Regions from separate parts of the Actinoplanes missouriensis 431 genome, predicted to be linked through region 2. Evidence: riboswitches for the same ligand, from Rfam matches in the RefSeq annotation. Region 2 holds a riboswitch; the other holds the start of a gene.
The links. Region 2 has a riboswitch for glycine ahead of gcvT (glycine cleavage system aminomethyltransferase GcvT). Riboswitches for the same ligand answer to the same signal wherever they lie in the genome.
Positions count from the first base shown of each region.

Region 1: it holds a riboswitch for glycine, as region 2 does, so the genes downstream of both, gcvP (aminomethyl-transferring glycine dehydrogenase) here and gcvT (glycine cleavage system aminomethyltransferase GcvT) in region 2, are expected to answer to the same signal.

Region 1 is NC_017093.1:4,409,052-4,415,519, reverse strand. Features, by position in the region: gene AMIS_RS20670 (nucleotidyltransferase domain-containing protein) at 1-137, opposite strand, end outside; gene mgrA (L-glyceraldehyde 3-phosphate reductase) at 137-1,132, opposite strand; glycine riboswitch at 1,193-1,284, shown strand; gene gcvP (aminomethyl-transferring glycine dehydrogenase) at 1,360-4,170, shown strand; gene AMIS_RS20655 (DUF5999 family protein) at 4,353-4,553, opposite strand; gene AMIS_RS20650 (chorismate-binding protein) at 4,931-5,998, shown strand; gene AMIS_RS20645 (sigma-70 family RNA polymerase sigma factor) at 6,164-6,468, shown strand, end outside.
Region 2 is NC_017093.1:4,898,085-4,904,552, forward strand. Features, by position in the region: gene AMIS_RS22970 (L-serine ammonia-lyase) at 1-918, opposite strand, end outside; gene gcvH (glycine cleavage system protein GcvH) at 915-1,286, opposite strand; gene gcvT (glycine cleavage system aminomethyltransferase GcvT) at 1,283-2,416, opposite strand; glycine riboswitch at 2,456-2,540, opposite strand; glycine riboswitch at 2,545-2,630, opposite strand; gene AMIS_RS42890 (hypothetical protein) at 2,817-3,014, opposite strand; gene AMIS_RS22985 (hypothetical protein) at 3,207-3,527, shown strand; gene AMIS_RS22990 (FKBP-type peptidyl-prolyl cis-trans isomerase) at 4,364-5,053, opposite strand; gene AMIS_RS22995 (STAS domain-containing protein) at 5,074-5,385, opposite strand; gene AMIS_RS23000 (SpoIIE family protein phosphatase) at 5,382-6,468, opposite strand, start outside.

The DNA.
Region 1 (6,468 bases), 490 kb from region 2:
TGCGTCGGCGGTTTGTCCAGACGCCAGAAGGAACGGGTGGGCGCCACGAAGACGCCCCGCCGGTCGTGGTCGGATCCGTCCACGGACAGTCCGTAGGCGCGCGATCCGACCACGACCGACAGCGCGAGCGGGAACATCAGAGGTCGATGACCGTCGCGTCGATCTCGTCGAGCTCGGCGGCGGTGAGCTCCGGTCCGCTCAGCGCGGCGATGTTGTTCTCCAGCTGGCCGACGCTCGACGCGCCGATGATCAGGCTGGTCATCCGCGGGTCGCGCAGCGCCCAGGAGAGCGCCAGCTGGGCGAGGGACTGGCCGCGGCGCTTGGCGATGTCGTTGAGCGCGTGCAGGCGGCCCATGGTCTTCGGGTCGAGGGCGCTCTCGTTGAGGAAGACGCTGGTCCGGATCCGGGAGTCGTCCGGGATGCCGGTGAGGTACCGGTCGGTGAGCAGGCCCTGCTGCAGCGGGCTGAACGCGATGCAGCCGGCGCCGGCGTCGGAGAGGGTGTCGAGCAGGCGGTCGTGCTCGATCCAGCGGTTCAGGATCGAGTAGGACGGCTGGTGGATCAGCAGCGGGGTGCCGAGGTCACGCAGGATCTGGGCGATCTCCGCGGCCTGCGCCGACTTGTAGTTGGAGATCCCGACGTAGAGGGCCTTGCCGGACCGGACGATCGCGTCCAGCGCCGACGCCGTCTCGTGCAGCGGCGTCTCCGGGTCGGGCCGGTGGTGGTAGAAGATGTCGACGTAGTCCAGGCCGAGCCGGGTCAGCGACTGGTCCAGCGACGACACCAGGTACTTCCGTGATCCCCAGTCGCCGTAGGGCCCGTCCCACATCGTGTAGCCGGCCTTCGTCGAGATGATCAATTCATCACGGTACGCCTTGAGGTCCGTCCCCAGCAGCCGGCCGAAGTTCGACTCCGCGCTGCCCGGCGGCGGGCCGTAGTTGTTCGCCAGGTCGAAGTGGGTGACCCCGAGGTCGAAGGCGCGGCGGACGATGGCGCGCTGGGTGTCGAGCGGGCGGGTGTCGCCGAAGTTGTGCCACAGGCCGAGGGAGAGGGCGGGGAGCTTCAGGCCGCTGCGACCGGCACGCCGGTAGGTCATCGTGTCGTAGCGGGCGGAATCAGGGGTGTACGTCACAGACCACACCCTAGGACTGTGATCCAACCGGGTGTGCGCTGGTAGGTTGGTCGTGCCGGCAACACCTGTGCGGAAGAGACCGTCCTCGTGACGGCGCCGAAGGGGCAAACCCTCCCCGGAAAACTCTCAGGCAGAAGGACCGCGTGGGCAGGCGCTCTGAAATACCCGTCTGGGTATGACAGAGGGGGAGGTTGCGTGTCGACCTTCTTCAGAGCCTGGAGTCGCCCATGACGTCACCCTTCGTTCCCCGCCACATCGGTCCGGGTTCGGACGAGCAGACCCACATGCTCAAGGCGGTCGGATACAACTCGCTCGACGACCTGATGGACGCCGCGATCCCGGAGTCGATCCGGTTCCACGGCGACCTGGACCTGCCGGCCGGGATCTCCGAGCAGGAGGCGATCGCCGAGCTGCGCGCGATCGCGGACCGCAACACGGTCGCCACCCCGATGATCGGCCTCGGCTACTACGGCACGCACACGCCCGCGGTGATCAAGCGGAACGTGTTGGAGAACCCGGCGTGGTACACGGCGTACACCCCGTACCAGCCGGAGATCAGCCAGGGCCGGCTCGAGGCGCTGCTGAACTTCCAGACCATGGTCACCGACCTGACCGGGCTGACCACCGCGAACGCGAGCATGCTCGACGAGGCCACGGCGGTCGCCGAGGCGATGACGCTGGCCCGCCGCGCTTCCAAGGTCAAGAGCAACGTGTACGCGGTGGACGCGGACACGTTCCCCCAGACGCTGAGCATCGTGCGGACCCGGGCCGAACCGCTCGGCATCGAGGTCGTGCTGATCGACCCGGAGGAGCCGGAGACGCTGCCGGACGAGTTCTTCGGCCTGCACCTGCAGTACCCGGGGGCGTCCGGTGAGGTCCGCGACCACGCCGCGCTGGTGGAGCTCGCGCACGAGCGGGGCGCCCTGGTCACGGTCGCGGCGGATCTGCTCGCGCTGACCGTGCTGCGGGCACCCGGCGAGATCGGCGTGGACATCGCCGCCGGCACGACACAGCGGTTCGGCGTGCCGCTCGGCTTCGGTGGCCCGCACGCCGGATACCTGGCCGTGCGCGCCGGCCTGGAGCGTTCGCTGCCCGGCCGCCTGGTCGGCGTGTCGAAGGACGCCGACGGCGCGCCCGCCTACCGTCTCGCGCTGCAGACCCGGGAGCAGCACATCCGCCGGGAGAAGGCGACCAGCAACATCTGCACCGCGCAGGTGCTGCTCGCCGTGATGGCCAGCATGTACGCGGTCTACCACGGCCCGCAGGGCCTTCGGGAGATCGCCGACGGGGTGCACGCGCACGCTTCCCGGATCGCCGGCAGCCTGCGGGAGGCCGGCATCGAGGTGCAGAACGACACCTACTTCGACACGGTCACCGCGGTGGTGCCGGGCCGGGCCGAGGCGATCGTGGCCGAGGCGGCGCGACGCGGTGTGGACCTGCGCCTGGTCGACGCGGACCGGGTGTCGGTCTCCTGCGACGAGACGACCACGGACGAGCACGTGGCGACCGTGGTGGCCGCGTTCGGCGCCGAGCTCGCGATGATCTGGGGGGTGTCCGGCGGCTGGCCGGAGCGCACCACCGAGTACCTGACCCACCCGGTCTTCAACACCCACCACTCCGAGACCTCGATGCTGCGCTACCTGCGCAAGCTCTCGGACCGGGACTACGCCCTGGACCGGGGCATGATCCCGCTCGGCTCCTGCACGATGAAGCTGAACGCCACCACCGAGATGGAGGCGATCACCTGGCCGGAGTTCGCCAACATCCACCCCTTCGCCCCGGCGAACCAGATCCAGGGGTACGAGGACCTGGTCGCCCAGCTGGAGGGCTGGCTCGCCGAGATCACCGGTTACGACGCCGTCAGCGTGCAGCCGAACGCCGGCTCGCAGGGTGAGCTGGCCGGCCTGCTCGCGATCCGCGGCTACCACCGCTCGCGCGGCGAGACGCACCGCGACGTCTGCCTGATCCCGTCCAGCGCCCACGGCACGAACGCGGCCTCCGCGGTGATGGCCGGCATGCGGGTGGTCGTGGTGGCCTGCGACGCGGACGGCAACGTCGACCTGGCCGACCTGGACGCCAAGATCGAGAAGCACCGCGACAGCCTCTCGGCGATCATGGTGACCTACCCGTCGACCCACGGCGTCTACGAGACCTCGATCGCGGAACTCTGCGCGAAGGTGCACGACGCCGGCGGCCAGGTCTACGTCGACGGCGCGAACCTCAACGCGCTGGTCGGCTTCGCCAAGCCGGGCAAGTTCGGCGCCGACGTGTCGCACCTCAACCTGCACAAGACGTTCTGCATCCCGCACGGCGGCGGCGGCCCCGGTGTCGGCCCGGTCGCGGTCCGGCAGCACCTCGCCGCGTTCCTGCCCGGCAACCCCCTCGAAGAGGGCGACCACCACGCGGTGTCGGCGGCGGCGCACGGCTCGGCCGGCATCCTGCCGATCTCCTGGGCGTACGTGCGGATGATGGGCCCGGACGGGCTGGCCGCGGCGACCGCGTCGGCGGTGCTCGCCGCGAACTACACGGCGGTGCGGCTGCGCGAGCACTACCCGGTGCTCTACGCCGGCAACAACGGCCTGGTCGCGCACGAGTGCATCCTCGACCTGCGGCCGATCACCAAGGCCACCGGCGTGAGCGTGGACGACGTGGCGAAGCGGCTGATCGACTACGGCTTCCACGCGCCGACGATGTCGTTCCCGGTGGCCGGCACGCTGATGGTGGAGCCGACCGAGAGCGAGGACCTCACCGAGCTCGACCGGTTCATCGCCGCCATGATCGCGATCAAGGGCGAGATCGACCAGGTCGCGGCGGGCGTGTGGCCGAAGGACGACAACCCGCTCGCCAACGCGCCGCACACCGCGTCGGCGGTCTCGGCGGACGAGTGGGCGCACCCTTACCCGCGGTCGGTGGCAGGTTTCCCCGAGGGCGTGGACCGGACGGCGAAGTACTGGCCGCCGGTGCGCCGGATCGACGGGGCGTACGGCGACCGGAACCTGGTCTGCTCGTGCCCGTCGCCGGAGGCGTTCGAGGACTGACGCGCCGAAGGCGAGCGAGGACCGGCTCGCCGGAGGCGGGGGAAGGTCGATGAGAGGGCGTCCGATCCGGGCCGGATCGGGCGTCTGATCCTGCGCAGGTCGCGGTACCCATCCGGGGATCGCGGCCTGCGCCGTCTTCGGGGTGACTACGCTACGGTGCGTAGTCGACTTTCAGGGAAATCTCAGGCGGCGAGGGCGTGCACGGCCGGGCCGCGGTGCGGCTCGATCAGCGTGCCGTCCGGCAGTAGCTCGCCGGTGTCCTCGAAGATGATGACCCCGTTGCAGAGCAGGCTCCAGCCCTGCTCGCAGAAGGTCACGATGACCTTGGCGGCCTCACGATCGGTCGCGTCGGCAGAAGGACAGGGAACTCGGTGCTGGCACATCTTGCTCGTTCTCCGATTGGGGGCTGTGTGAAGGTTCACAAAGTCGGTGTCGGACGTTACCTCACATGGAACGACGGCGGTTCAACCCGGTGACGCCGATTCGCGGTGAGTTCGCGCCTTCGATGCTCCACGGGACGGGGCATGTCGACCACTGTCCGTCGACTCCTTCCGGGGCTCCTCCGGCGGCGCCGGCCGCCTGCCAAGCCCGTCACCATGCGTTACGTGTGTTCCGGTGGCATCGAGGTGATCCCGGTGACCCCGCCGAGCTTCTGTCCGACTTCCTGGCCGGCAACGGACTGCCGGTGCGAAACCTTGGCCGAACGGCTGACAAAAACAAGACGATCGGCGATGGCACCATTTGCGGAGCAGCACTCTACGTGTCCGCTGACGCCGGATGCGTGATGGTCGGTGGGGAGCTCGGGGCACCCTCTCCGGTGCCCGATGTTCCGGATGTTTATGCGGTCGTCTACCAACATAACTCGAAAAGTCAGGAGAAATCGGGCGGCGGGGCGGATCGGTCAGACGGTTGGTGGTTCGACTCGCGGCAGCTCGGGCCGTGGCAGCCGGGGCCCGGGGCCGAGCAGCCCGGGTCGTGGCAGCCCGGGTCGTGGCAGCCCGGGTCGTGGCGGCTCGGGTCGTGGCGGCTCGGCGAGTGGCGGGAGAGCTGGAGCCGGGACGAGCACGCCCGGGCGGTCACCGCGGTCCGGGAGGCGATCGGGCGCGGCGACGTCTACCAGGTCAACGTCGTCGGACACGCGTCGGCGGCGTACACCGGGGACCCCGGTCCGGCGCTGCGGCGGGTCGCGGCACTGCCCGGCGCCCGGTACGGCGGGGTGCTCACCGGCGACGGCTGGGCCCTCGCGACGGCGTCGCCGGAGACCCTCGTGGAGGTCCGGGACGGGCGGGTGATCACCCGGCCGATCAAGGGGACGCGCCCGGCCACCCCGCAGGGGCTGCGGGAGCTGCTCGGCTCGGCCAAGGAGCGGGCCGAGCACGTGATGATCGTCGACCTGGAGCGCAACGACCTGGCCCGTCTGCCGGGGACTGGGCCGGTTGCCGTGGACGAGCTTTTCGCCGTACGGCAATGGTGTGGGTTGTGGCAGGCGGAATCGGTCGTCAGTGCGCCCCTCGCCGGCGAGGTCGGCCTCGCCGACCTGCTGCGTGCCGTCTGCCCGGGAGGCAGCGTGACCGGGGCGCCCAAGCTCGCCGCGTTGTCCCGGATCGCCGCGCTGGAGCCGGTGGGCCGGGGCGTGAGCATGGGCGCGGTGGGCTGGATCGGACACGACCACCTGGACCTGGGGCTGAGCATCCGGACCGTCGCGGTGGACGGCAGCCGGGTGCACGCCTGGGCCGGCGGCGGCATCACGGCCGACAGCGACCCGATCGCCGAGGTCGACGAGGCGGCCGCGAAGGCGGGTCCGCTGCGCGCGGCGCTCGCCTCATAGGCCCCTCATAGCCGGCTCCGAGCCGTCTCTACCGGTTACGTGCCACTGTCGGCGTCTGCCCCCTACGGAGGGGGCCGAGCGCGTAGTTTCACCTTCGCGCATTACCGACAAGATCCACTGCGACACGTTGGGTGTCCTTCCGTGGGGGCAGGAAGAGGCGACAGCATGCTTGAGCTGCTCGAGAGGCCACAAGTCAGGACGGCCGTGCGGCCCGCGATCCGGATCCGGGTGATCCCACCGGCGGCCACCCGGCGCGCCGATTTCGAGCGGTTCGCGCGGAGGTTCCTGACCCGGTTGCACAGCAGCGCCTACCAGCTCTGCCGCGACTGGCATCTCGCCCAGGACCTGGCGCAGACCACGCTCACCAAGCTCTTCCAGAGCTGGGACCGGGCCAGCTACAGCGACAACCTCCCGGCGTACGCCCAGAAGATCCTCCTCCGGGTCTACCTGGACCACCGGCGCCGCCGCAG
Region 2 (6,468 bases):
CGCCGCCAGCAGGAACCGGACCACCCCGTCGCCGTTGGCGCCCGGCACGAAGTCCAGGTAGTACCGCAGCACCGCCGGGATGATCCCCGCGGCGCCGTTGGTGGGCGCGGTCACGACGCGACCTCCGGCCGCGTTCTGCTCATTGACCGCCATCGCGTACGCCGTGAGCCACTCCATCGAGTGCGCGGCCGGATCACCTGCCGCCCGTAGCTGGCGAGCCGTGGACGCGGCGCGGCGGCGCACCTTCAGGCCGCCGGGCAGCACCCCCTCGGCGTTCAGGCCCTCGTCGATGCAGTCGGACATCACCGACCAGATGTGCAGCAACCCGTCCCGGATGCCGGACGGCGCCCGCCACGCGGACTCGTTCTCCAGCATCAGCCGGGAGATCGACAAACCCGTGGACCGGGTCAGGCCGAGCAGATCGGTACCGGACAGGAACGGGTGGGGCACGGGCGGGTGGTCGGCCCGTACCCGGGAAGCGAGATCTCCCACCACGAAGCCGCCGCCGACCGAGAAATACTTCTTCCGCAGCACCTCGGCGCCGTCCGCGGCGAGCGCCGTGAAGGTCATCCCGTTCGGGTGCTCGGGCAGTGAGCGGCGCCGGTGCAGCACCATCTCCACCGCGACCTCCCGGCCGGACGGCAGCACGATCCGCCCGTCCGCCGGAGCCTCGAGGGTCACGTCGACCGTCTCCGGATCGAAGCCCTGCAGACCGAGCAGGACCGCCTTCGGCGTGCCGTGCCCGTGACCGGTGGCGCCCAGCGATCCGAACAGCTCCGCCCGCACCGAAGTGACGTGGACGGAATCGGACAGCTTCGCGGCGAACATCGCGGCCGCCCGCATCGGGCCGACCGTGTGCGAGCTGGACGGCCCGATGCCGATCGAGAACAGGTCGAAGACGGAGACGGCCAAGATCATGACTCCGGTGAGATCAGCGCGGCATAGGCCGCGGCGTCGAGAACCTCGGGGGTACGGGTGACGCGCACCCGGTAGAGCCAGCCGGCGCCGTACGGATCCGAGTTGATCAGACCCGGGTCGTCGGCGAGCGCCTTGTTGACCTCCACGATCTCCCCATCGGCCGGCGCATAGACCTCGCTGACGGATTTGGTCGACTCGATCTCGCCACACGTCTCGCCGGCCGTGGTGACGGCGCCGACCTCGGGCAGGTCGACGAAGACCACGTCACCGAGGGCGTCCGCGGCGAACGCGGTGATGCCGACCGTGGCGATCTCGTCGTCGGTGAGCCACTCGTGGTCACGGCTGTAGCGAAGGTTCAAGGGGATCACTGGGGGCTCCTGCGGTAGAAGGGCAGCGCGACGACCTCGGCGTCCTCGCGGGTGCCACGGACGTCGACGACCAGACGGGTGCCGGGCGCCGCGAACACGGGTGGGACGTAGGCCATGGCGATCGGGTGACCAAGCGTCGGCGACGGCGCGCCACTGGTCACCTCGCCGATCCGCTCGCCGCTGACCGGATCGAGCACCGCATGGCCACTGCGTGGCGCGCGGCGGCCGGCCGTGACCAGGCCGGTCAGCACGGTCGACGGCCCCTGGGCGGCGACGCGGCGCAGCGACTCGGCGCCCACGAAGTCCGCCTTGTCCAGGGCGACGATCCGGCCCAGCCCGGCGTGGAAGGGGGTGGTGCGGACGGTGAGCTCGTGCCCGTACAGGGGCATGCCCGCCTCCAGGCGCAGCGTGTCCCGGCAGGCCAGACCGGCGGGGGTGGCGCCGCTCTCCCGCAGGCTCTCCCAGATGGTCGCGGCGTCGGCGTCCGAGCAGTAGATCTCGAAGCCGTCCTCGCCGGTGTACCCGGTGCGGGCCAGCAGCACGTCACAGCCGGCGACCCGCGCCTCGGTGATGCCGTAATAGGGCAGGTCGAGGCTCTCGATGGCCATCGCTTTTGCCGATGCGGGGCCCTGCGTGGCGATCACTTCCGCCGATGCGGGGCCCTGCGTGGCGATCACTTCCGCCGATGCGGGGCCCTGCACCGCGATCAGCGAGCCGCCGGCGTCGGTGATCCGGACCGCGAACCCGTTGGCGTGCTCGCCGAGCATGGCCCGGACCATCGGGGCGTTCGCCGCGTTCGCCACCACCAGGAACCGGTCGGCCGCGAGCCGGTAGACGACCAGGTCATCGAGGACGCCGCCGGTGGTATGGCAGAGCATCGTGTACTTGGCGCGGCCGACCTTGACCGTCGAGAGACGGCCGGCGAGGGCGTAGTCGAGGAATTCCGCGGCGTTGCGGCCGGTGACCTCGATGCGGCCCATGTGGCTGAGGTCGAAGAGCCCCGCGGCGGTCCGCACGGTGTGGTGCTCGGCGATGTCACTGCCGTACCGCAGCGGCATGGTCCAGCCGGCGAACGTGGTCAGATGCGCGCCGAGGCGCGTGTGGACGTCGAAGAGCGCAGTGCGTCTCACGGGAGGCTCCAAGGTCGTGACAGGTTGGGGCCTCCCTCGCTCTGTCATGGGGCCTGAGAGCTTCACCGCCGTTACGGGCGGTTTGCACCGTGGGCGCGTTCGTCTCGCGAACGGCTTTCCAGAGTCGCCTGACCGCAGCGGTACGTGGGCCTGAGAGATTCTGAGGGAGAAGTTGCTCCTTCGGCGCCTCGCCGGGTTCTCCAGGGCCGTGGGCTCTGGTGCCAGGGCCTTGTGGCTCTGGGTGCAAGGGCCTTGTGGCTCTGGGCGTCAGGGCCTTGTGGCTCTGGTGGCGAGGGCTCTCCCGCTGCGGGTTAGCGGCTTCTTCAGTTGTGGCCTGCAAGCTATCCGGGCCGTCATGATCACGTCAAGCGAGCAGGTGCGCAGGTGAGCGTCGTGATCCCTAGTCACCCGTGGCGGCGGCCTCCTCGTCTCCGGCGGTAGCGCTCTTGTCTCCGGCGGCGGCCTCCTCGCCCGTGGCTGCGGCCTCCTGTTCTGTGGCGGTGGCCTCCTCGAGGACCTTGAGCTGGCGTTCCGCGTCGTCACCGCGCGGCCACAGCACCGCGACCATCGCGCCCGAGCACCCCGGACCATCCGCCACCCCAGCGCCATCGGCGCCCGAGCACCCCGGACCATCCGTCACGCCAGCGCCATCGGCACCCGAGCACCCCGGATCATCCGCCCGCCCCAGCGCGGCTGGCACTCGAGCACCCCGGATCTCCGCCCGCCCCAGCGCGGTCGGCGCCCGAGCACATCGGATCATCCGCTCCGGGTGACGCGGGCCGCTCACCCGGTGGGGGACGATCAGGTTAACCGGGCCGCGACCGGGGCAAGTGGAGACGAAACCCGTCGGGAGGACCTGATGACCATTTACGACAGCACGGTCGACGCTCAGCACAACATCGCCGTTTCCGGTGACCCCGCCGTGATCGCGGCTGACGCCGAAGCCACCGGCGCCGAGCTGGGCATTCCCGCCAAGCGCCGCCTGCTGCCCATCGTCATGACCACGGCGGCGATCGCAGCGGTGACCGCCGCAGCGATCTACGGCGCAGCGAAGGCAATCGAAGCCCGCCGGAGCCGCAGCCGGTGGGAGCAGTTCCGCAGCCGCTTCTAAAGTGGCGAGCGGGTAGTCGCAAGCGACGCTCGAGGCTCGGCGAGTAGCGAGCGTCAAGCGGGAACCACGTAACGCCGGGCCGCGTGTGGACGACGGGCGCAACACGAACCCCCATTCCACACGCGGCCCGCGTTCGTCCAGGCGGTGTGGAATTCGGTATCGCCACGACGGAGGATCCCTACCACCGTTTCGCTCCTTCTTATTATGAAGTCGGCAGTCTTTTCGGGGTAACGGAGATCCTTTCCTGAATACAATGGACTCCACGATCGCGGCAGGGAGCGAAACCTTGACCGTGCGGGGCGACGGCCGAACTGGAGATGGTGGCCGAGCTGGCGGGGGCGGCTGAGCTGGACGAGGCCCCGAAGCTTCGGGAGGTGACGTCGCCACGGGCGGCTCAGGAACCCTGGGCGACTCAGGAACTCTGGGCGGCGGTGGGCCTGCGGAACGATCGGCCTCGTCACGCAGCTGGCGCAGCCGGCGAGCATGCCGTTGCGCGAGACCCCACGTGCGGTGCCGCGCATGCTCCCACCTGAACCGCTCCGCCTCCGGCGAATAATTGCGGCGCGCGCTCGGATCCCGCAAATGCTTCACGGGAAACAAGGAAAGCTGCGCCATGAACCAAGCGTTTCTCGCCCTCCAGGGAATGGCCAACAGAATTCGTCATACCTGGTATGAGCCAATCAAATGATCGTCGGCCTTCGCTGAGGAGAAGGGCCGGCGCGCTGAAGAGCCTCACCGCAGGCCGACGCCAAGGCACGTTCGGATGCGGGAAGGCAGAGCCACCCTCGGCGCGGCCAGCGCCCCCCATCGATGCGCCGACCAGCACAACCCCCAGATCAGGAAGCCGCCAGCACATCCACGACGAACCGCAGGTCCCCCGCCGGCCCTCCCCCTGTCGCATTCTCCCCGTAAGCCATATCAGCCGGGATGTCCAGCTGCACCCGGCTCCCCACCTTCACCCCGACCAGCCCCTGATCCCACCCCGGGATCACCTGCCCCACGCCCACCTGGAAGCTGAACGGCTCCTTCCGGTTCCACGACGCGTCGAACTCCTTGCCGTCGGCATGGGTCACGCCGACATAGTTCACGTCGATCGTCTGCCCGGCCCGCACCACCGCCCCTTTACCCTCGATGAGCGTCGTCACCGTGAGCTTGGTGACGTCCCCGCTCCCCGCCGTGGCGGCCGGCTTCTTCTTCAGCGCCGGATCCGCCCCCTCCGGAAGCGGCGGGAAGGCCGCAGCGACCGGCGACGAGAAAGAGGCAGACGACGGGGCAGAGGCAGACGGCGGGGCAGAGGCCGACTGCGGGGCAGAGGCAGACGGCGACGACGACGAATTGCCGATCCACAGGACCAGCCCCACGACGACGGCGATGACGGCCACCGCCGCACCGGCCACGGCCTGCGTGCGCCGCCGCTTCTCGAGGGCCTGAGCGCGAGCCCGGGCAGCCTTGGCCTCGGCGCGCTTCTCCGCCTTGGTCTTGAGCGGGCTGTTACGGGAGGGACCTGTGGTCACGAAATCGGGCACCGTACGACGATACGACAATCTCACCGCGTACCCGACAAGGAAACCGTCGTCACCTCGCCCAGACCTGCCACGTCCAGCAGCGGCGCCAGCAGCGGCCCGGTCACCACCTCGATCCGCTCCGCGTGGCGGAACAGCATCGCCAGCCCCGCGCTGTCCAGGTACTGAACGGCGGTGAGGTCGACCAGCAGTTGCCCGGCGTCGGCCCCCGCGACGCCCTGTTCCAGCGCCGAGGCGAAGGCGTCGGCGTTGCTCATGTCGATCTCCCCGGCTGCGGCGAGAACCGGGGCGCCGTCGGGGCGGTGACCGCTGGTCAGCGTGAGCGCGGTGGTCATGGCACGATCCTCGCCTGCATGTCGATGGTGGTGCCGGCGATGCCGGTGGTGACGGTGACGTGGTGCATGAACGCCTTCATCAGCATGAGGCCCCGTCCACGGTACGGGTTCTCGGCCGGCCGGGGTGCCCGCCACGAGCCGTTGTCCACGACCGTGAGACGCAGGTTCTCGGCGGTGGCGGCGGCCCGGAGCCGGATCTGACCGGCTTTCTCCCGGTGCCCGTGCTCGATCGCGTTGGCGCAGGCCTCCCCCGCGGCGACCAGGACGTTCTGCGTGGTGACCGGGTCGATGCCACAGCGTTCGAGCCAGCCGCGCAGCGCGGTGCGGACCGGGGCGAGCCGGGACGCCTCGGCGGGGAACTCCAGTTCGAGCGGGCCGGGCTGGCGGTAGAGCAGCAGCGCCACGTCGTCGTCGTACCCGGTTTCCGGGGCCAGCCGGGTCATCACCTCGCTGGCCAGGTCTTCGATCGGGGTGCTGCGGCCGAGCCGGACCGCCTCGGTGGCCGCGTCGATCCCAGCGGTCAGCGGCTGCCGCCGGCGTTCCACCAGTCCGTCGGTGTAGAGCAGCAGGGTGGCCCGGGCCGGCATCCGGTACTCGGCCTCGTCGCGGGGCAGCGTGGGCCGGATCGCGAGCGGCCGGGAACGGCCCCGGTCGAGCAGTTCGATGGTCCCGTCGGCGTGCGCGGCGATCGGTGGCGGATGCCCGGCGCTGGAGTAGACGAGGTGCCCGGTCGCCGGGTCGAGGACGCCGCAGAAGACGGTGGCGCAGGCGGCGCCGGGCAGCAGCGCCGCGAACCGGTCGAGGGCGGTCAGCGTGCGGGCCGGCCCGGTGTCCTGCAGCAGCAGGGCTCGGCAGGCGCTGCGGAGCTGGCCCATCACGGTGGCGGCGGGCAGCCCGTGGCCGACGCAGTCACCGACGACGATGCCGATCCGGCCGTCCGGCAGGGTGACCGTGTCGTACCAGTCGCCACCGACCCGCAGCGGCCGGGTGGCCGGCTCGTAGCGGACCGCGAACCCGGCGGGCAGCTGGGCCGGGCCGAGAATGGCCCGTTGCAGGGCGAGCGCGGTCTCCCGCTGCTGGTCG